DNA from 4 places in the Shewanella sp. HL-SH2 genome. Region 2 is predicted to be linked to each of the others. Evidence: predicted binding sites of a transcription regulator. Region 2 holds the regulator's gene; each other region holds the start of a gene.

Region 1 (5,257 bases), 2.2 Mb from region 2:
CAGTGCAGGATGTGACCAGAAGTTTGCGCATTATAAAGTCTCATTGTTATTAATTTTTGAGGGTTAATGAGCAGATTAACATGTAAGTCGACAAACAGAGTTCAGTCTGTATCACCATTTTGTAACACTTTGTATAACAAAAAGCCGCCATCAATATAAATTGATGGCGGCTTTTTTATTCACTGCAGAGCTTGTTAACTTAACAACTATAAAGACCAAGCCAGTTAGTAGTTATGGGAGTTAATCAGCGTGAGTATGGCGTAATCAATGGGTTAATGGCTTATATCGCCACTAACCAATTATTGTCTATATTAAACGGCTACAAACTGCTGAAAATTCATCTCTACAGGTTAACAAGCGCCTAGCTTATTGTCTTGCTAAACGATTTGATTCCGGTGGATTTTCAAAGTCGCTGCGATACGGGTTTATGTCTAAACCGCCTCGGCGTGTATAGCGAGCATAAACCGTTAGTTTAGTGCAGCGACAATAATGTTTTAGATCAACAAAAATCCGCTCAATACATTGCTCATGGAACTCATTATGTTGACGGAAAGATATCAAATAACGTAACAACTTTTCACGGTCTATTTTTGGCCCTTGATAACGGATCATCACGCTACCCCAATCTGGCTGAGACGTAATTAAGCAATTAGACTTCAGCAGGTTAGAGTTTAGGGTTTCAGCAACGTTTTTTTCTTCAGAGCCACTGCCCAACAACAAGTCAGAGTTAAAGTCATAATTGTCGACTTCAATGTCCAGATCATCAATACAGGTACCTGGCAGTTCAACGATTCGTTCTAGATTAAAGTGTTTAGGCTCAATCACTTTAACAACCACATCACCCTGGGCGCAGTTTGCTAAGTCTTTTTGTAATATTTGCTCTACAGCGGTAACACTGTCGAATTTTGTTTGATTAAAGCTGTTTAAGTACAACTTGAATGACTTAGATTCGATTAAATTAACACTGTTTATATCTAGGCTGACTTCAGCGATGGCAACCATTGGCTTACCTTTGCTGTTTAGCCAAGATAATTCATAAGCTGTCCAGATATCTGTGCCATGAAAAGGTAATTCATTAGTTAATTCAATAGCGTTTCGGTTCAGTTTACGCGGGACCCCTTGCAGCAGTGATACATCATACTCAGCTTGATACTCGGTTGTTTGGCCTAACGTTAAGCCTTTGAGTGCTTCTGCATCACTATAAGGATCGTGATTGTGTGTCATCTAATCGGTTTCCATGTCAAAATATCGCTTTATTATAAACTACGAGAAGCACCAGTGTCTTGTTCAACCGCACTTGAAAATTTTATAAATAAGTATCTGCTCGCATATCAAGATGCACTGTCGGAATTACCGCGATATTACCCTATGGGTGAAGACTCTGCTTGTATTCAAGGTCAGTTCGAGCAGAACAGTGATCATGCAGTATATTTTAAACCTTTTAAACGTAAAACATCAGCAGACTTTAGTAATGTTGAGCATGCGTTAGAACTCTCACTGCATGATGATATTAATCAATATTATGGTCAATTCTATAGCGCACCATTAATGTTTACCTCTACCTGGGGTGAAGGCGAGTTACTGCAGGCGTGGAATCAACAAGATTTTGAATATCTGCAGCAAAACATGATTGGCCATTTAATGATGAAAAAAAAGCTTAAACAAGAGCCGACCTGGTTTATTGGAGTGTTAGGCGATGGCGATCAAATGCTGACAGTTGATAATGAAACCGGTGGTGTTTGGATTGAAATACCGGGTGATAGGCCTAAACAAAAGTTAGCTGATTCATTGAGTGCTTTTATTGATCAACTTTCGCCAAGAATTACGCCGCCAATTAAACCCGATACCCCGGATGATACCGAGTGGCAGCATCCGGGTATTTGGCAACGTATTAAATTGATGTGGCAATATCTGTTACGTAAAAAATAAACAGTTTATTGATGATCCCATGACAGGTTTGAGATGATGCGGCAGTCTTCACAGCGGAAGTGAAACATATCTAATAACGGCTCATCTAGTTTCCACTCAGCACGGTTGCACTTAGGGCAAGTTCGGCTTTGCTCAGCGAGTAAGCTTTCACCCCCGACGCGATACAAGTAGTAGTAGGTTGGAATTTGGGTGAGGTATTCTATTCTGCCGCATAAATCACGGCCTCGCCTGAACAGGTCGCTAGTGACTGTACTTATTTCTTCAAGTGCAGCAAATTCTGCTTTGGTTGCAGCAGCCATTTGTAACTCATCACATGCTTGCCATTCACTTTGCCATTTGATGATGCGCTTATGATCACCATTAAAGGTTGCGGGGATCTGATAAAGCGGAATTGGCAGTAAGTTATCTCCGCTTCTTAATGGCGAACACATATGTACATAACTGGTGTAAAGCAGCTGCCAACTAGCCGGTTCAGTGTTACTGACCTCTGAATTAATGTCCTGACCAATAAACTTTTCCCTTGGTGCAAGCAATTTAGCTTCAGTTAATCCATTTATCGCTGATTTGACCCAGGGGCTGTTATGGCGTTTTGCTAAGCTGGTTTTTTCTGGCAGCATCAAACGCGCTTTAAATTCGCCATCGTTAAACGCCACTGCAAATTCTCTGCCCAGTATTTGGCCGTTGGCACGTAGAGCTTCTAAATAGTGATTAATGGCTTTTTCGGCACTGGAGATAGTGGTATCAGCAAAAGGTTCAAAGCGTAATTCAATAACAAACATTATGGTGCCTTTTGTGCTAAAGGTTGTTCAGCTTGCTGCTCGAGTTGTTGTTCAAGTTGTGTGATACGCGCCATTAGTTGATTAATTTGTTGCTGCATCTTGTGTTGCTGTTCTGCCACTTCGATCAAGCTGATGTTGTTTTGCGGTTTATTTTCTGATTCTTCCGTCGGCACAAAATCAGCAATACCTTGCCATTCAGATTTAGGTATTGCTTTAAATTGCTGAAGCCCTTGAACAATTAATGGCATAGGTACTTTGCCTACACGGCCTTTAATTAAGGCAACGCTGGGAGTATGTCCATTGATGGCGATGGCTTTAGCTGCCGCGATAACGTGTTCAATTGGACTCATAAGTGGTGAAAATCCTTGTTTTTTAGTAGTGAGAAATACTACTTTATTATTATTTTGATATTAATTTATATAAAATCAATAGCATACGTTTTGGCATGAAAATAGCATTAAGGAATGTTAATTGAACTGTAAGTGTTAACTTACTCAATAGCTATTTATTCTAACAAAAAGGAAATAACATGAAATCAAAATTAATGGGCGCAGCGCTAATTACCGCTATATCTTTAGGCTTAAGTGGCTGTGTATTAAATGTGGGTGATCATGAGTCTGGAAAAAGTCACGACTATTGGGAAGTACAACAAGAAAAAAACCGCGATAGTTTAACAAAACTGTCGTTAGGAATGACCTTAGATCAAGTGCAAGTGATTATGGGCACCTCAGACTTTAGTGAGGCATTTGTGAACCAGGCAGATAAAGAACAGGTTAAAGTATTATTTTATCGTACCCAATGGGCGAAAGGCGATGGTAAAACAACCAAAGATGAATGCACACCTATTGTATTTAAAAATAGCGAGTTAGTAGGCTGGGGCGATACAGCCTACAAACAAATTTAAGTTTGCTCTAGGCTGACCGCTAATGTCTAGCTAGTATGTGTCGATCTTAGCATAACGTCCAATTGGTCTATCACCTCTGACCATTGGGCGTCTTGATTTAGTGCTTCTTTGAAGAAGGTTTTTTGGGCCAAATTCCAAAAGGGCGCATCTATCAATAATGTATGGTCATCTATTTGGTGACTAGCAATAAATGCAGTCACTTCCTTTTCCCCATAAGCTAAGCCTAGTTGCATAAATAAATGGTTCAGATCTGTTTTAGTGGTATCCATTTTAGCTCCTTTGATTTTAACCAGTATTACTGCCGTAGCCGCTAATTGCAAACCCACTGTGGTTATAATTTATTATCCAGCTTTAATTGGTGATTGTTTCAAACTTGTTAACTTGCTAAGTTAATGTTGAACGTAAAATAGTCAAGGAACAATAATGGATAACAAAACCTTGGAACAATTTAAAGCAGTGTATCTAACGGCTGAAGACTTACGTGTAGCAGCCTCTATTATTTATAACGCGTATCACGATGACCCATTCTTTTTAAAGGTATTTGGCAACCAAGATAATAGTATGTATGAACAAAAGTTACGTGCAGCTATTCGTGAAGAATTAAATGAGCTTTGGCAGCAAGAACAACCTTTAATTGGCTGGTTTGATGGTGAGCGACTCATTGGGGTGGCTTGTGTTATTACTCAGCAAATTCCGATTGGTCAATCACGCTACTGGCATTGGCGTTTGAAAATGGTGTTAGGCACTGGTTGGAAGTCTACCCAGGGATTAATGGAAAAAGAAACCTGTTTATTAACACACTTACCCTCTGATAAATGCGGAATATTGCAGTTTATTGCGCTAACACCGAATGAGCAGCGCAAGGGTAATGGGGCTAAATTAATTCAAGCTGTGTTGAGTTGGTGTGATGAACAGCCTCAACTTGATGGCATTGGCGTATTTGTTAACAACCCAGTTCATAATAAGGCGTTTAGTCACCAGGGATTTAAAAGCATAGCCAGTGTAACGATTGGTGAGGTTGAAGGTGAAATCTTATTTTATGCAAAATGAATGGTAAGCGATGATGAGTAAACAATATAAAACGTTTAAAGAGTTTTACCCATTCTATTTATCTCAGCACCAAGACTTAGTATGTAGGCGACTGCATTACCTTGGCAGCACCATTATTGTTGTTTTGCTAATCAATACTTTTATTAACCAGCAATGGTGGCAATTAGTTTGGTTGCCGGTGATTGGTTATGGTTTTGCTTGGATTGGACACTTTATGTTTGAGAAGAATCGTCCAGCTACTTTCACTTACCCTCTATATAGCTTACTTGGAGATTGGGTAATGTACGGGCAAATGTTAAAAAGAGTGTTATCAAAGTTGATTGCTAAGCTTTAAGTGCCCAGTATTTTGTAAGCCTTATCCTACAGTTGTGTAGGTGTTATTAGGTTTTGCTGTAGTACAAAATCAATCATTAATATTTATTTAAATATATATCAATACCTTACGATTTACCTTTGTTTTTTGTTGGGGATATCTTTTTAGTTGTGTTGGTGCGATGTGTTTCAATGCAGGCCGTTCGAGATACAATAGTTACATCAAGTGAATGAGGTCACTAGGTTTGCTCAGGAAGAGCAATAATATGACCTCACCATTTTG
Region 2 (5,257 bases):
ACCTGAGCCCGAACGACCGGATACAATGACTAATTTCATGCTGTGATAACCTGATAGAGTTCAGTTGAGTTACTTGCTTTTCGTAACTGCTTAAGAATATGTTTATCCGATAACTTTTCAGCCATTGAGGATAGGGTACTGAGATGTTGCTGACACTGGTCTGCTGGCACCAGTAATGCAAATAAGAGATCCACTGGTTGTTTGTCGATAGCATCAAATGAAATCGCTTCTTCGCACTTTATAAAAACCGCGATAGGGCGAACGATGGACGTTAAACGACCATGCGGGATTGCAATGCCAGAGCCTATTCCTGTGCTACCCATTTTTTCTCTAGCCACTAGGCTTTCAAAAATCTCTTGTGAAGAGAGGGATGGGTACTGGGCTGCAGCTAAATCACTGATAAGCTCCAGTACCTTTTTCTTACTGCCCGGTGTGGCACAGGAGGTGCATTCCGGCTGCAGGATGGTACTAAGTTCCATCATTAATGCTTAGTTAATTTCTCTTTGTGTTTAATGACCTGACGATCGAGTTTATCAATCAGGGCGTCTATAGCGTGATACATGTCAGCATGTTCAGATGTCGCAAATACCTCAGCTCCATTCAAGCTGACTTTTGCTTCAGCTATCTGTTGTTGCTTTTCGACATTTAATACTACGTGGACATTATTGATCTGATCGAAATGTCGTTCAAGTTTTGTAAACTTACTTGTGACATATTCTCTTAGTGATTCAGTAATTTCAATATGATGACCCGTTAAGGTGATTTGCATATTTATCCTCCAATTGCCTAGGTAGATTATAAACTCTTACGTTGGTTTGAGGGAGGGATCATCATCGCTTCGCGGTATTTCGCTATGGTACGACGTGCAACATTAATCCCTTGTTCTGCCAGAAGATCTGCCATTTTACTGTCGCTTAGTGGTTTTTTCTGGTTTTCAGCAGCAACCAGCTTTTTAATAAAAGCTCTAATTGCTGTAGACGAACATTCTCCGCCATCATCAGTACTGACATGGCTAGAGAAAAAATACTTAAGTTCGAACAGTCCGCGCGGTGTGTGCATATACTTTTGTGTGGTGACACGCGAAATAGTGGACTCATGCATTTCGACAGCTTCAGCTATGTCATTCAACACCATAGGCTTCATGGCTTCAGCACCGTACTCAAAAAAACCTTGCTGAAATTGCACAATACAATTGGATACTTTAAGCAGGGTGTCGCTGCGGCTTTCTAAGCTTTTGATAAACCATTTGGCTTCTTGTAAGTGACCTCGAATAAATTGAGTGTCTGTTGAACTCTTACTGCTTTTTGCCATGGCGGCATATTGTTGATTAATACCTATTTTTGGCATGTTATCAGGGTTCAATTCAACCACCCAACGGCCATTCTTTTTGGTCACTGACACGTCTGGGATAACATATTCATCATCCGGTGGGGTGATCATCGTGCCAGGACGTGGATTTAAAGATTGAATTAATTCAATTGCTTCGCGCAGCTCATCTTCTTTTAGCTTAGTTTTGCGCATGAGTGTGCGAAAATCACGTCCAGCAATCAAATCTAAATAATCTTTGATTAACATTCTGGCATTATCAATATGGGGCGTGTCTGGTGCAAACTGAACAAGTTGAATCAATAAACATTCACTTAAGCTACGTGAGGCGACACCCAGAGGGTCGAAATGTTGTATACGTTTTAGTACCGCTTCGACTTCGTCTAATTCGACAGAATCATCGCCCATAGCTTCTAAAATATCTTCAGTACTTTGGGTGAGATAACCTGTGTCATCAATGGCATCAATAATGGCTGTGGCAATAGCGAGGTCTGTTTCAGAAAAAGGGGTTAGATTTTTTTGCCATTCTAAATGCTCGTATAATCCTTCGGATGTTTCACCTTGGAAGGGCATGTCATCATTTGGCATGCTGCCAGAACCCGAACCAGGGCTTGCCATTGGGGAGGCGCTGTACACTTCATCCCAGGTAGTGTCCATTGGCAAGTCTTCAGACATTTGCTCTTTAGTCATTGACTCTGCGGTGTCGACATTTGAAGTGTCTTTTTCGACTACAGGTGCGCTTACTTCATTGAAGTCAGTTTCTGATAGGTCTTTGGAGTTATCATTTTTGTTGCTAAGTGCTGAAAATTCATCTTCCATTTCAAGCAAAGGATTGGAATCTAATACTTGTTGAATTTCTTGCTGTAACTCCAAAGATGATAACTGCAGCAAACGTATAGCTTGTTGCAGCTGTGGGGTCATAGTGAGGTGCTGACCCATTTTAAGTTGGAGTGAAGCTTTCATTACTGCTGATCCCTAGAAGAATTCGGCTTTCTACACTGATTAAAGTGAGTGATAGTCGCAATTTTTTAACAAATGGTTTTACTTTACCTATACACGATCAATTAGCTTAGTCGCCAGAAACATTTTGCCAAGCAAGTGCTTCAGATCCTATTTAGATTAACTATAGCTTGAATTGTTCGCCTAAGTATACTGCTCGAACTTGCTGATTGTTGAGTACTTCAGTTGGGGTGCCTTCGGCAATCAAATTCCCCTGGCTAACAATATATGCCCGCTCACACACATCAAGTGTTTCACGGACATTATGATCAGTAATTAATACGCCTAGGCCACGGTGTTTGAGTTGCAGAATAATTTTCTTAATATCAATCACTGAAATAGGGTCAACACCCGCAAAGGGCTCATCTAACAATATAAATTTAGGATTGGCTGCTAAAGCGCGTGCAATTTCTACCCGTCGTCTTTCACCACCAGATAGCGACATGCCTAAGCTATCGCGAATATGGGTAATATGGAATTCTTCTAAAAGATGCTCCAGTTCCTGAATTCGCTCATCCGAAGTCATCGATTTTCGGGTTTGCAACACGGCCATAATATTATCGTGCACACTGAGTTTTCTAAAAATACTGGCTTCTTGTGGTAAATAGCCAATACCTTTTCGCGCACGTAAATGCATTGGGTCAGCAGTTAAGTCATCGTCATCAATTAAAATGCGGCCATGGTCACTTTTGACTAAACCAACAACCATATAAAACGTGGTCGTTTTACCTGCGCCATTGGGACCAAGTAGTCCGACAATTTGGCCTGTTTTTACAGTTAAGCTGACACTTTTAACCACTTGACGACTTTTATAGCTTTTAGCTAAATTCTCAGCTGTTAAGGTAATTTGGGTCATTGGTTACCTTGCTTTTTTAACGGGATTTCAGGTAATTTTTGTGCTGGTGACTCATCATTTTGGAAATTTTCCGGTTGAATAATGGTAATAACACGATCTTCACCTTTACCGGTACTTTCAGCGATAAGTTCCTGAGCATTGATATTGTAACGGATCACGTTACCCGTCACTTTACTGCCTGCTTGATCTAGCTTAGCGTTACCTGTTAATAACAGTCCAGTTGTTGCTAAGTCATAACGAATTTCATTGGCGCTTGCTGTACCTATGCGACCATCATCAAGTTCTTGTGAAAATGTAGCAGGGTTACCGGTCGCAATGAGCGTTTTAGTCTGGCCGTTTTCAGCTGAAAATGCCCGCAGTTCATCGGCTTCGATATTGATCGAGCCTTGGGTAATTTTTACTGGGCCGTTAAAAATAATTTGATTATTTTTAACGTCTGCTCGTTGACTTACGGCTGCAATTTTAAGCTCTTGCTTCAAATCGCCTTCTTTAGCTACGGCGTTGCCTGCCAATACACTAATCGCTAAAGTGCAAATAACACTGCTTTTACCGAGCAATGTGGTTAAAAACTTAATGTGGTTCATATGTCCCTTCTACCTGGCTGAGTAAGGTAATTTGTTCTGCATTGAGATCGGCAAATAGCCCTAAGCCTTGAATAATAAAACCATTACCTTTAATGGTAACTGACTCTTCAGAACGACCTATCATAGTGTTTAAATTAAAGGTGACTTGTTGAGTTTCAAGTGATTGTAATGGTTCTTCAATATCAATGGCATCAATTACTACATCGTTATGTAAACTGACTTCATTTGAATGTTGATCTAAGGTCGCATTTTTAGCTGTTATTTGCCACTGCGCTTTACCATTTTCAGGGTAAAGAAGTAGTACAGGCGCAGTAAATGAAGTGGTATTTGTGCTGGTGAAATGTTCCATATGCTCGGCGCTAACTTTGCTGTCAATAAACCCGAGTTTATTAAATTCTGTCGTGCGAAGATTGTCAGCCACAAAATCAGGTCGCTCAATTCTAGGATCTTTAATTAACGCCATTTGGTTACGTTTGACTTGTACTTGCCAATACAATACCAAGGCTAAGCCAAAAAATGCACAAATAGCCAGTGTGGTTCGATTCATATGCTCATACCATGGGCACTTTCAAATTTATTTTGGCTTAATAACAACAAATCAGTGAGTTCTCTTAAGGCACCATTACCACCTTTAATGGTGGTTATCATATGGCAATGTTGTTTCACGTAAGGATGTCCATCGGCCACGCTGACAGCAAGTCCCACTACTTTCATCACAGGTAAATCTACCATGTCATCGCCAATATAAGCTACTTGTTCAGCAGTAACGTTATATTTTTTGATTAATTCCTCGTAGGGAGTAAATTTATCATCTATTCCTTGATAGATATCTTTGATGCCTAAAGCTGTCATGCGATTTTCGACAATTTTAGATTTTCGTCCGGTAATAACCGCCACATTAATGCCACTGGTTAATATTGAGCGAACGCCATATCCGTCTCGTGTATGGAATGCTTTTGACTCTTCGCCGCTATTATTAAGGTAAATACGGCCGTCAGAAAAAACACCGTCAACGTCGCAAATAAGCAGTTTAATTTTTTGAGCGCGCAGCCAAATATCATCACTAATAGGGCCATAAAAACCTTGGTGAGTGTGCGTATTTATTGTCATGTTTAAATTACTCCTGCTTTGACCATATCGAGCATATTCAATGCACCAATAGGCTGGTGTGCGTCATTGACCACAATCAAACCATTAATGCTTTTCTCATCCATTATTTGTAACGCTTGAGCGGCCAAGATGTTAGCCGGGCTAGTGACACATTTTTTGGTCATAACCTGTGAAATAGGCGTGGTGCGAAGATTGACTTCTGCATCGATAACACGTCGTAAATCACCATCAGTAAAAATACCGACTAAAACATTATTACCATCAACAACCGCGGTCATACCTAAGCCTTTATTTGATATTTCATACAAGGCTTCAGTGATACAAATATCTTGCTGTACCAAGGGGAGATCTTTGCCTTGGTGCATCACATCATTAACCTTGA
Region 3 (5,257 bases), 1.2 Mb from region 2:
GCTTAAGTGTTTTCTCTGCCTGCTTATTAATATTTTTAGTTATGGTCTCAAAAAATCTATTTTCAAAACGCGATTGCAACTCATTTGAGGCCATAATGTCATTGTAGTTATCAGGCTCTAGCCACTCTACTTTAACAATGCCTGTCTCAGTGATAGGGCTAACCACTTCCTCTGCAATTGCCACGCTACTGACGAATGCCCCTACTACCAATAAATAGTTAATGTTCATAATATGCCTCCAGGCAAAATTTAAATAGATTTAGATAGCTTGTTTACTTGATGAAACTACTTTAACAAAATGAACCTGTACATTTGCTTAACATAAAGCATATTCCAAGAATATAAATTAAAGCACTGTTTTTAAACAGCTAAAAACGTAAAAATCTAACTCAGCTGTTTTTTTATGCTTCGTTCAGCTTTGGTTCAACAAACTGAAGCTACTATCACTCCAACAAAAAGACAGCATCTTTACACTAGCGATTGTTCAAGGAACTAACGTCGTGACTAATCAATATTAATGCTACGGAGTCATAACAATGAAACTGATCACTAATTCAACAAAACGTGTTTCTTTAGCCGCTTTATTCGCCACTCTTGTCGTGGGCCTAGCCGTTTCAGCTCAAAGCCAAGCCAATGAATCCAACCTTCACGGAGGCGTTATGGAGCAGCACAGCACTCAATTGAGTCAACAAATGCAAAATAATGAACAGCTATTAGAGTTAAAGTTAGAACAAAAACTTACTCAACAAGTAGCCAAAGCAGAAAGCCAGTATGTTGCTAAAATTTGTCAACAATATGATTTATCTTATGATAATGAGACATCTACTTGTATAAAGTAGCCGCGAATCCAACATAAAGCGACTCTCAATACGCATCTAAATTGCCCTGACTTGTCAGGGCAATTTCACTTATGGGGTGTGGGGCGACTCATTTAGGCCATGTTTAAACCTCAAACAGTCTGAGTTAAAATGGGAATCGCGCAGTTAATTTAGGGTAAGTCTGTTTTAACACTTTAGGCTTAGTCGAAAACTTTTTCCCCACAGGCGTATTATTGCCTGAAGGTACAAACGGTAATTCATCTTCATTACGGTTTTCATATAACTGACCCGCAACTAAATCGTAATCTTCAATAAACGGATAAGCATAATTATCTTTTAATGGCCATTGCGCCAAATCACCTAAGCTATCCGGTTGGGCAATAATTTTGTCATACCACTCTTGCCCTAATGACAAAATAAAACAACGAAACTCAGTAAAAGCATAATCAGAATCACAGCCCGTCACAATATAAGCTGCGCCCCAAATAGCCCACTGATAACTTCGGCGCAATTGCTGACCAAACATTTTATCAAATGCTTTTAATGACTCATCATCTAAAGGATCTAGTGACTGCTGTAATTGCTGTACGATTTGTTCAGAAGACTGGTCTGCATGGGTGCGGGTGACCAGTTGCCAAAATTGTGTTTCAGTCATTGAACTTTCCCAATATCCATTAAATTGCGATATTCTATCCTAAATACATCAAACCAAGTGAACAAAATGACACAGGTTAAGCGCCCCTTGGGCATTATATTACTGATTGCTTTATACAGTTTATTTACTATTATCGCCCTTTGGCGTGCAACTCAATATGCGACTTTTGACATATTAACCCTTGGTGTTTTACCCGTATTAGTGGGTCTATTGATCCGCGCGAAATGGGCTAAAATAGTGCTCTTTTTTCACCTAGGGCTGCAAACATTAGTGTTAATTGCAATGGGAACTACTGCGTTAATCGCGTATCAAATCACTCCCGAGGACGTGAAAATTGAATTTAATGGCCAAATCATTCCTATTTGGATAGTGGCAAGCGCTGCTATAAGTCTGGTCACTCTGCAGTGGTGGGCAGCACTAAACCATAAAGCGCGTCAGTATTTAAATAATATTGGCATTTAAAGACCACTTGAAACTGATTGTCGAGGACGTATTTGATAGTAATCTACTTATATGTCTATGCTATAGTCTATCTAGTGGTACAAAATAATAAGAGTTCAATAAATGCACAGTTTATCCCCTAGCGAATTATCTATTTTATTGCTTGAGCCTTCTGAGACTCAACGAAAAATAATTATGTCTCGATTACAGCAAGAAGGCGTTGTTAGCATTCAAACCGCTACAACTCTTGAAGATGCCAAAGCGATTATAGCTCGTCATAAGCCTGACTTAATTACTAGCGCGTTACACTTTCCTGACGGCGAAGCAACGGATTTACTCGCGTATATCAAGCAAAAACCAGAATACCAAGACATTCAGTTTATGTTGGTATCGAGTGAATGCCGCCGCGAGCAACTTGAAATTTTTAGACAGTCAGGTGTGGTTGCCATTTTACCTAAGCCTTTCAATTCAGATCATTTGGCTCGCGCATTAAACTCAACCATAGATTTAATCAGTAATGACGAATTAGATTTGAGCCATTTTGATGTGCATAATCTGAGAGTGTTGGTCGTTGATGATAGTCGTTTAGCACGTAACGTGATTAAACGGACCATTGGTAATTTAGGGATTAAAATTATTACTGAAGCAGAAGATGGTCAGCAGGCTATTAATCTAATGCAGCATAATATGTATGATTTAGTGATTACCGATTACAACATGCCCAGTGTTGATGGATTAGCGCTAACGCAATATATTCGTAATGAAAGCCAACAGTCACACATTCCTATTTTAATGGTATCGTCGGAGGCTAATGACACCCATTTAAGTAACGTATCCAGTGCTGGGGTTAATGCCCTTTGTGATAAGCCTTTTGAACCTAATTTAGTCAAACGGATCTTATATCAACTGCTTGAAGAGTAGCATAGTGGGTATTTGACAGTCTTTTTACCCTTTTATCGGACAAAATACTTTTAAAGCGTCAACGCTTATGGCATGTTAACCACGTTTTTAAAAACATTTCTATGGAAAGCAGAGAATATCAATATGAACAAAAGTGAACTGATTGCAAAAATTGCTGAAAACGCAGATCTAACTAAAGCAGAAGCTGGCCGTGCATTAAAATCATTTGAAGCAGCGGTAACTGAAGCGATGAAAAATGGCGAAAAAATTTCTATCGTTGGTTTTGGATCATTTGAAACCTCACAACGTGCTGCACGTACTGGTCGCAACCCGCAAACTGGTAAAGAAATTCAAATTGCCGCTGCAACTGTACCTAAGTTCAAAGCTGGTAAAACGTTAAAAGATAGCGTTAACTAAAAATAAGTTAACTGTTATTTTTAAAAGCCTCCTTTCGGAGGTTTTTTTATGCCCTATTTCTGTCAAATCGGGCAATCCTCAAATTAACATCGCCAGATCAGCTTACTGCACAACCCAAGTGCAATGCCGCACCATTACAAAGCAACCAATAGGCTTTTAACGTGTTCAAATTTTAATAATTAGTTGATATATATGATATTTAAACATTGGCACAACCTTCGCTTAACTCAGAGTAGATAAACCAACATTTAACACTCTGTCTCGATATATGAAGTTTTAAAGTCCTGACATACACAGTGTTAAATGCATAATAAAACTTTGAGGGAAGATGATGAAAAAATCACTATTACAAGCAGTTGCGTTATCAAGCACACTATTACTCAGCAGCACAGCTTTTGCCGAAGTATCCGCTAATATTGGCGCAACGTCTAACTACTTATGGCGCGGAGTCACCCAGACAGATGATGCGGTTGCTGTGCAGGGTGGTCTTGATTACGCACACGAGTCTGGTTTTTATGCTGGCACTTGGGCATCAAATGTCGACTTTGGTGATGCAGCAACCTATGAAGCGGACTTTTATGCAGGCTATGCTGGAGAGTTTGCTGAAGATTTCACTTACGACGTAAGCTATTTATATTACGCCTACCCTGATGCTGATAGCAGCTATGATTTTGGTGAAGTTTCATTTGTATTAGGTTGGAAATGGCTAGAATTAGGTTATTCAAAAGTGGTCAATGCTGATTCTGGGGTTTCTGGCGCTGACAGCGAAACTGATTGGAGTTACTTACAAGCTAATGCCAGCTTCCCTTTAACAGAGAAAGTCAGCTTAGGCGTTCATTATGGCTATTCACAGGGTGATGTCGTTAAAGACCTATTTAGCGAAACCTATTCTGATTACAACGTGTCACTGAGCGCTGACACAGATGTGGGCACAGTATCTTTCATGGTTTCTAACACAGATTTAGCAGATGACGATGCAAAAGTCGTTTTAGGTTATTCATACGGCTTTGATCTATAGCAGTACAACAATGTGAATTGTTTGCTAATCTAGTAGGTAAGCAATTTTCATTGGCATGTTAAGTTGCGTTAACGCTACCTTAGGGTGGCGTTTTTATTTTTAAACCTTACCCTAATAATGACGATTCCAATGTTCGTCAATCTTCAAATAAAAAGCCGTGTACTTTCCCTCTTTTATATCGCTCAACTAGCTTGCCGGAAAATAACTGCTAAGCTCAAATCGTGAAGGTAAAAAAAACTGTTCAGCTTGAACAATATATTTTGCTTTTCTAAGGATAATTTTTTGGTTAGAAAGAGCTCATTGGTTTAGTACTGTTGTTTACCATTGGTTATGAGGGTTTTATTATGGCTAATATCACTGAAAGAGTGCCTGACGATACAGAAATTGAAGCGATGACTTCACCAAGAAGTGCTAAAGGAGCCGAAAATTTGCAACATAAACGTCAAGTCAAAAGGCGTTTAGAAGATTTTCTTGAACAAGCACAACTTAGAAAAGCCATTGGTGATGACGACTTCTTTTAGTCATATAATCATCACACAAATAAAAAAACCATCGTTACAACCGCTGTCACTAAGCCGTTAATACGATGGTTTGTTTTTTAATAGCGGTAAATAAACTAAACTTTTAAGATAAGCGATTAAACTTTTGTTGCTGATTTTGAGTCAACAATTGCTCCGCCCTAGCCCCTAAATAAACATAAATACCTAGCCCAACTAACAAGCCAACTACAGCTAACATCATCATGATGGCCGGCTCAATATATTGTTTCTCTCCTAAAGAAGCTTTGAACATAGTTAGCAAAGCTTCTATCGAAATTGCGATTAAGATGGTGGAAATAAAACGCGTTATAGTCCGCCGTGTTGAACTATGACGAAATATATCTTTATGCATTAGCACTTCTTCTTCCAAAATCGTTTTACCCAAATCAAAAATCGCCAATGCGAGGGTCAGAAAAATAATAATACCAAAAGGCAGTAACGGATCATTTTGCGCCGGCTCAGACAGCAA
Region 4 (5,257 bases), 880 kb from region 2:
GCGGGGAGTTCTTCTAATAGCTGATCCATAAACGGCACAGTTACCACTTCAAGCGCATCACCACGTTGGCTACTAAAGCCTACTGCACCTTCCAGCAACCGACGAATGTTAGTTAACTCTTGTTCCGTACGCGCAACCCGGCTAACTTGGCCATCTTCACCCGCCTCTCCTGGTTTAAAGTCGATTGCCACAGACACACTCACCCGACGAACTTGCCCTACTTGCTGGCGGGTATGACTAATTGTCGTGTCATAATCAAAGTTACGGGTAGCTTCTCGATGAGTATCCGATGATTTTGATGATGCTGACCCACCGCCCCCAGCTTCAGTAGGAATATCAGACTCCATGGGAGGTTGATTGGTTAATGCACCAGGTATTCCGCCTACACTTCCACCAGATGATTTACTTTCAATAGTCATCTCACTGCTCAATGCAGGTAAATCAGGATCATAGCGTTTTGAGGTTTGCTCTATCGCAGTAAAATCCATACTGACATCAACCTGAGAGGTGTAGTTTTCAGGACCAAGGATAGGCATAAGAATTGAATCTATCTTTTTACGGTATTCTGCTTCTTTTTGTTGCACTAACTCAAGTTCACGACGGGCACGTGCTGATACTCCATCTTGACTGCCCGAATTTAATAAGCGTCCATTAGAATCTGTTACTGTCACGCGCGAAGGTTCAAGACCTTGTACCGCGGAGCCTACGATATCAACAATAGCGTCGACTTCTTCTTGGCCTAGGCCGCCTCGACGCACATTGACTACAACTGTAGCACTTGGCTTAGATGCGTTACGGGCAAAAACATTCTCTTTAGGCAGTGCAAGAATAACTTTGGCACGGCTAATACTTTTTAATTCTTCAATAGCACGGGCAAGATTTAACTCTTGGCTGTGCTTTAATCGCGCTTGCTCCATACGCTGACTCACCCCAAAGCCACTATCCTGGCTTAAGTAGTCATCATTTTTGGCACTACTCTCGACTCCAGCACGACTTAACAGCAGTTTAACGTCTTGGTATTGATCTTCAGGAACCTTAACAACATCAACACTGATTTGGTATTTAATATTATTTTTATCAAGTACATCCAGTACCTGGATCATTTCAGCTGTTTCCATTTTACCCAATGGACGATACTCAGGCTCCTGTGCCCACATCATAATAAAAACAGCTAGGGCTAAACACACTGCCAACGCCAAAATCATAGTGATTTGACGCATCATGTCTGCCCCGCCCACATTGCTCAACAAGCCAGACTTATTCTCTTGCTGAATACCGGCATCAACTGCCGCATCTGAACCTACCATTATGTCTGTGCTCACAATATGCCCCTACTTTTATACTGCTTTAATAACGTCTTTGTGATGCAAGTTATACCGGCATACTCATGATTTCTTTATAAGCTTCTACCAGTTTATTTCTGACTTGCACAGTCGCTTCAAATGCTACGCCTGATTTTTCGCGCGCAATGACGGTGTCAGATAAGGTCACAGTTGAATCCCCCATATCAAGACGAGTCGCTAAACTTGAAGATGATTTCTGTAAACCACTCACATGACCGACAGCTTGGGATAACAACTGGCCAAAGTCTGAACCTGAGGTGTTATTCACTTGCTGGATTAGGTTAGGGCTAATACCCGACCCCATATTCGAACGGCTGGAAGGTGCAATTTCACCACGAAGTGACTGCATTTCTTGAAGTAATGGATTGGCGTTGATCTGCATGCTGAAACTCCCATTCGTCGAATATTTGACGATATTTAACTGTCTTAGTAGGGATAAAGCAATTTGAATGCCAAGATTAACAGTAAAGCAAAAAGCTACGCGTTAATGCGTAGCTTTGGTAAAGAAAGCTATAAAACAAGTACGGAATGCTCGTCAGACAGACAAAAACCAGCTATGCGGGCAATTGAATTCCCGCATCACGCATTTTAGCCATTTTATAACGCAGCGTGCGTGCACTTATACCTAATTTTTCAGCGACAAGTTTTCGACTACCATGACATTGATTTAGGGTTTCAAGAATAATCACATGCTCTTGCGCTTGCAACTCACCGCCAAGACCTTCAACTTCAGCAGGCTTTTCGATACTGTCAATATCTGTGTGTAAAGCCACATCTGCCGAATCAATAATAATATCTTGCCCGCTTATTTCGCCACCATTACTTAAAATAAGCGCCCTTTGAATCACATTATCCAGCTCACGAACATTACCAGGCCAACGATGGGCTAATAACCGTCTGGTGGCTACCTCTCCTAAAGTAGGAACTGGTGTAATATTAAATGCTTTAGCATGTTTAACCAGCAAATGTCTGGCTAAAGGTAAAATATCGGCAGGACGCTGATAAAGTGCTGGCCAAGTTAATGGAAATACATTGATCCGATAATATAGATCTTCTCTAAATTCGCCTGAACTGATAATGGCTTTTAAATCACGATTTGATGTAGCTAGTACACGCACATCAAGTTTAATCGTTTTACGACCACCTAATCGTTCCACTTCGCGTTCTTGTAAAACACGCAACAGCTTTGCTTGCAACCCCAGCTCCATTTCAGAGATTTCATCGAGCAGCAAAGTGCCACCTTGGGCCTGCTCAAATTTTCCTGGACATGCTTGGTATGCGCCTGTAAACGCCCCCTTCTCATACCCAAATAGGGTCGCTTCCAGCATATTTTCAGGGATAGCAGCACAATTGATGGCAATAAAAGGCGCATCTTTACGACTGCTATGATGATGAATATAGCGCGCTAGCACTTCTTTACCAGAACCGCTGGGACCTAAAATCATCACTGAAGCATCTGATATCGCCACACGTTGGGCTAACCCTAACAACGCGAGACTTTTTTCATCGGCAACAATAGGTTGGTTAGTATTTTGTTTCTGCGGCAAATATCTTGATACCTGATTAAGCAAAACTTCAGGCGCAAAAGGTTTAGCTAGATAGTCTACAGCTCCCAACTTAATGGCACTAACCGCACTATCAATAGTGGCATAAGCTGTCATCAACAATAGCGGTAATTTGGGCTGAGCTTGCTGCAAATAGGTCAGCAGACCTAAGCCACCAATACCTTCCATTTGGACATCGCTGATGACTAAGTCAAAATGTTGTGCTTTTAACGCTATAATCGCATCTTCTGCACAGCTAACATCAACACATTCATAATGCGCCAACAATAATGTATCAAGTAATGCTTCACGTAAATCAGCATCATCTTCAACGAGTAATAGTTTTGCTTCAGACATGATTACCCTCCTGCGACTGACTGTTAAATACCGAATCTTTAGACATCGGAAAACTTAATCGCACCTGACAACCCATTTGCGATTTACATGATAATTGAATGTTACCACCATGGTTACGCACCACAGATTGCACAACAGCTAACCCTAACCCAGTGCCCTGTGCTTTAGTGGTAAAAAAAGGCTCGAGCACTTGTTGCTGCATTTGAGGGTCTAGTCCTTTACCATTATCAATCACATCAATAATGACACTACCTTCAGCTTCCGTGGCGCAAATTTTAATTTTGGTTGCACCGGCCTCGATACTATTCATCACTAAATTATTCACCGCAGAACTTAACGCATCCCGATTAGCATATAAACTGGCATCGGTTGAGCATTGCTGGAATATCTCACAGGATTTTTTGTTGGCAATCACTTCACAATTAGCCATAACAATATTGATAATATCAGATACTGCTACGTTATCCGCTTTCGCATCTTGACGTCCTTTGGCCATCAAAAGCATATCGTTTACTTGACGCTCTAACTCATTTAAACGATCAACCAGTTTTGATTGAAAGCGAGTTCTAGAAGGCTCTGCTAGTTTAGTGTTACCTAAATTTGAGGCGTAAAGTAGTGCGGCTGATAGTGGCGTACGAATTTGATGAGCTAAAGTTGCCACCATTTTGCCAAGCGCCGATAAACGCTGTAAATGGGATAAGTTTTTTTGTAGTAAACGCGTTTCAGTTAGATCAGTTAATACAATCAACTGACCGGGTTCTGGGGTTAATGGCGTAATAGCCAACTTAACTCGACGTCCATTTTTCAATGACACTTCGTGGCCATCATCATCTTGGGGTGAAAAAGCGCGATTAATAATATCAAACCAACGTAACCCCTGAAGCGGTCGGCCAAGCAGCTCAGCCGCCATAGGGTTAGCGAGTGTCACCACACCATCACCGTTAATAATAACGACACCAGACGGTAGTGCCTGAAGAATATGCGCCATTTGATTTGACATATTGGCAGCCTCTTTCACATGGGCAAACTGACTTCGGGTCAATTTACTGTCATGAAGGTATTCTGCTGAGGTGTCCACTCGCAAAGAAGCTACAGCAGATTGTTGCAGCGAATATTGAGTTTGCTGAAAATCTGTTGATTTTTGCTGGGTTACAGCGTGTGCAATTAGCATAGTGACTCCGTCAAAAGAACGACATTTAACGAGTTACTGCATTTAGTATGCCAAAACACAAAAAAGCACACCTTTGGAGGGTATGCTTTATCAGTTAATATACACAGTGTATAAAGGTTACTATTCTTTACCCATACCGTATTTTCGCATTTTTTCTACCAAGGTAGTGCGACGAATGCCCAACATTTCAGCGGCTCTAGCAACCACATTATCCTGTAATTCTAACGCCTGACGGATCATATCTATTTCAAGCTCTGCCAATAAATCTTTAAGGTTGACGCCTTCAGGCGGTAACTCTGTTGGAAAGCGTGTGTCAGGGAGTTCAATGGGCTCATCATCATTAAAAATAGACGCTAATGCATCACGCTCTAATTGCTCCTCACTTATCTCAACACAGTATTCTGGTACGTCAATATAGCGATATTTGTTGGGCAAATCGTTCACATCAACTAATCCACCAGGAAATAAAATAGTCAATCTCTCGACTAAATTAGATAATTCGCGAACGTTTCCAGACCAAGTATGTTCTTTTAATGACTCGATAGCACGCTGGGTAAACCTCACTTTACCTCGGCCTTCATTAAAGACTCGACTAACCAATTCTTGCAATAACAATGGCACATCGTCACGACGTTCAGACAATGCTGGCATTTCAATTGGAAAAACGTTCAGGCGATAATATAAATCCTCACGGAATTCATTCTCTGAAATCATCGTCTCTAAATCACGATGCGTTGCCGCGACGACACGCACATCCGTTTTAATTGTTTTGCTGCCGCCAACACGCTCAAAGACTCGCTCTTGCAGGACACGTAATAATTTGACTTGCATTTGCAGTGGCA

What was found. Region 2 encodes sigma-54, which starts transcription at its own class of promoters, with help from an activator protein. Its sites were predicted from a motif close to GTTGGCACGNNNNTNGNNT; they were not measured.
Region 1: ACRWP9_RS14000 (DUF3192 domain-containing protein) is a predicted target of sigma-54. The motif match lies at 3,148-3,166, and genes of this name have one in related genera.
Region 3: ACRWP9_RS18740 (TorF family putative porin) is a predicted target of sigma-54. The motif match lies at 3,437-3,455, and genes of this name have one in related genera.
Region 4: fliE (flagellar hook-basal body complex protein FliE) is a predicted target of sigma-54. The motif match lies at 1,782-1,800, and genes of this name have one in related genera.

The regions. Positions count from the first base shown of each region.
Region 1 is NZ_CP195035.1:3,217,973-3,223,229, reverse strand. Features, by position in the region: gene ACRWP9_RS14025 (S10 family peptidase) at 1-31, opposite strand, end outside; gene queF (NADPH-dependent 7-cyano-7-deazaguanine reductase QueF) at 367-1,224, opposite strand; gene syd (SecY-interacting protein) at 1,279-1,929, shown strand; gene ACRWP9_RS14010 (Zn-ribbon-containing protein) at 1,935-2,708, opposite strand; gene ACRWP9_RS14005 (hypothetical protein) at 2,708-3,058, opposite strand; gene ACRWP9_RS14000 (DUF3192 domain-containing protein) at 3,238-3,612, shown strand; gene ACRWP9_RS13995 (DUF2789 domain-containing protein) at 3,639-3,881, opposite strand; gene ACRWP9_RS13990 (GNAT family N-acetyltransferase) at 4,036-4,662, shown strand; gene ACRWP9_RS13985 (Mpo1-like protein) at 4,676-4,996, shown strand.
Region 2 is NZ_CP195035.1:1,067,772-1,073,028, forward strand. Features, by position in the region: gene rapZ (RNase adapter RapZ) at 1-39, opposite strand, end outside; gene ptsN (PTS IIA-like nitrogen regulatory protein PtsN) at 36-479, opposite strand; gene hpf (ribosome hibernation promoting factor) at 482-769, opposite strand; gene ACRWP9_RS04690 (RNA polymerase factor sigma-54) at 796-2,289, opposite strand; gene lptB (LPS export ABC transporter ATP-binding protein) at 2,450-3,181, opposite strand; gene lptA (lipopolysaccharide transport periplasmic protein LptA) at 3,178-3,765, opposite strand; gene lptC (LPS export ABC transporter periplasmic protein LptC) at 3,752-4,312, opposite strand; gene kdsC (3-deoxy-manno-octulosonate-8-phosphatase KdsC) at 4,309-4,875, opposite strand; gene ACRWP9_RS04715 (KpsF/GutQ family sugar-phosphate isomerase) at 4,878-5,257, opposite strand, start outside.
Region 3 is NZ_CP195035.1:4,256,601-4,261,857, forward strand. Features, by position in the region: gene ACRWP9_RS18710 (DUF3016 domain-containing protein) at 1-229, opposite strand, end outside; gene ACRWP9_RS18715 (hypothetical protein) at 537-839, shown strand; gene ACRWP9_RS18720 (DUF4240 domain-containing protein) at 964-1,473, opposite strand; gene ACRWP9_RS18725 (hypothetical protein) at 1,540-1,935, shown strand; gene ACRWP9_RS18730 (response regulator) at 2,038-2,835, shown strand; gene ACRWP9_RS18735 (HU family DNA-binding protein) at 2,959-3,231, shown strand; gene ACRWP9_RS18740 (TorF family putative porin) at 3,563-4,249, shown strand; gene ACRWP9_RS18745 (PA3496 family putative envelope integrity protein) at 4,594-4,770, shown strand; gene ACRWP9_RS18750 (PDC sensor domain-containing protein) at 4,874-5,257, opposite strand, start outside.
Region 4 is NZ_CP195035.1:1,945,679-1,950,935, reverse strand. Features, by position in the region: gene fliF (flagellar basal-body MS-ring/collar protein FliF) at 1-1,307, opposite strand, end outside; gene fliE (flagellar hook-basal body complex protein FliE) at 1,372-1,725, opposite strand; gene ACRWP9_RS08480 (sigma-54-dependent transcriptional regulator) at 1,898-3,244, opposite strand; gene ACRWP9_RS08475 (sensor histidine kinase) at 3,237-4,415, opposite strand; gene ACRWP9_RS08470 (sigma-54 dependent transcriptional regulator) at 4,536-5,257, opposite strand, start outside.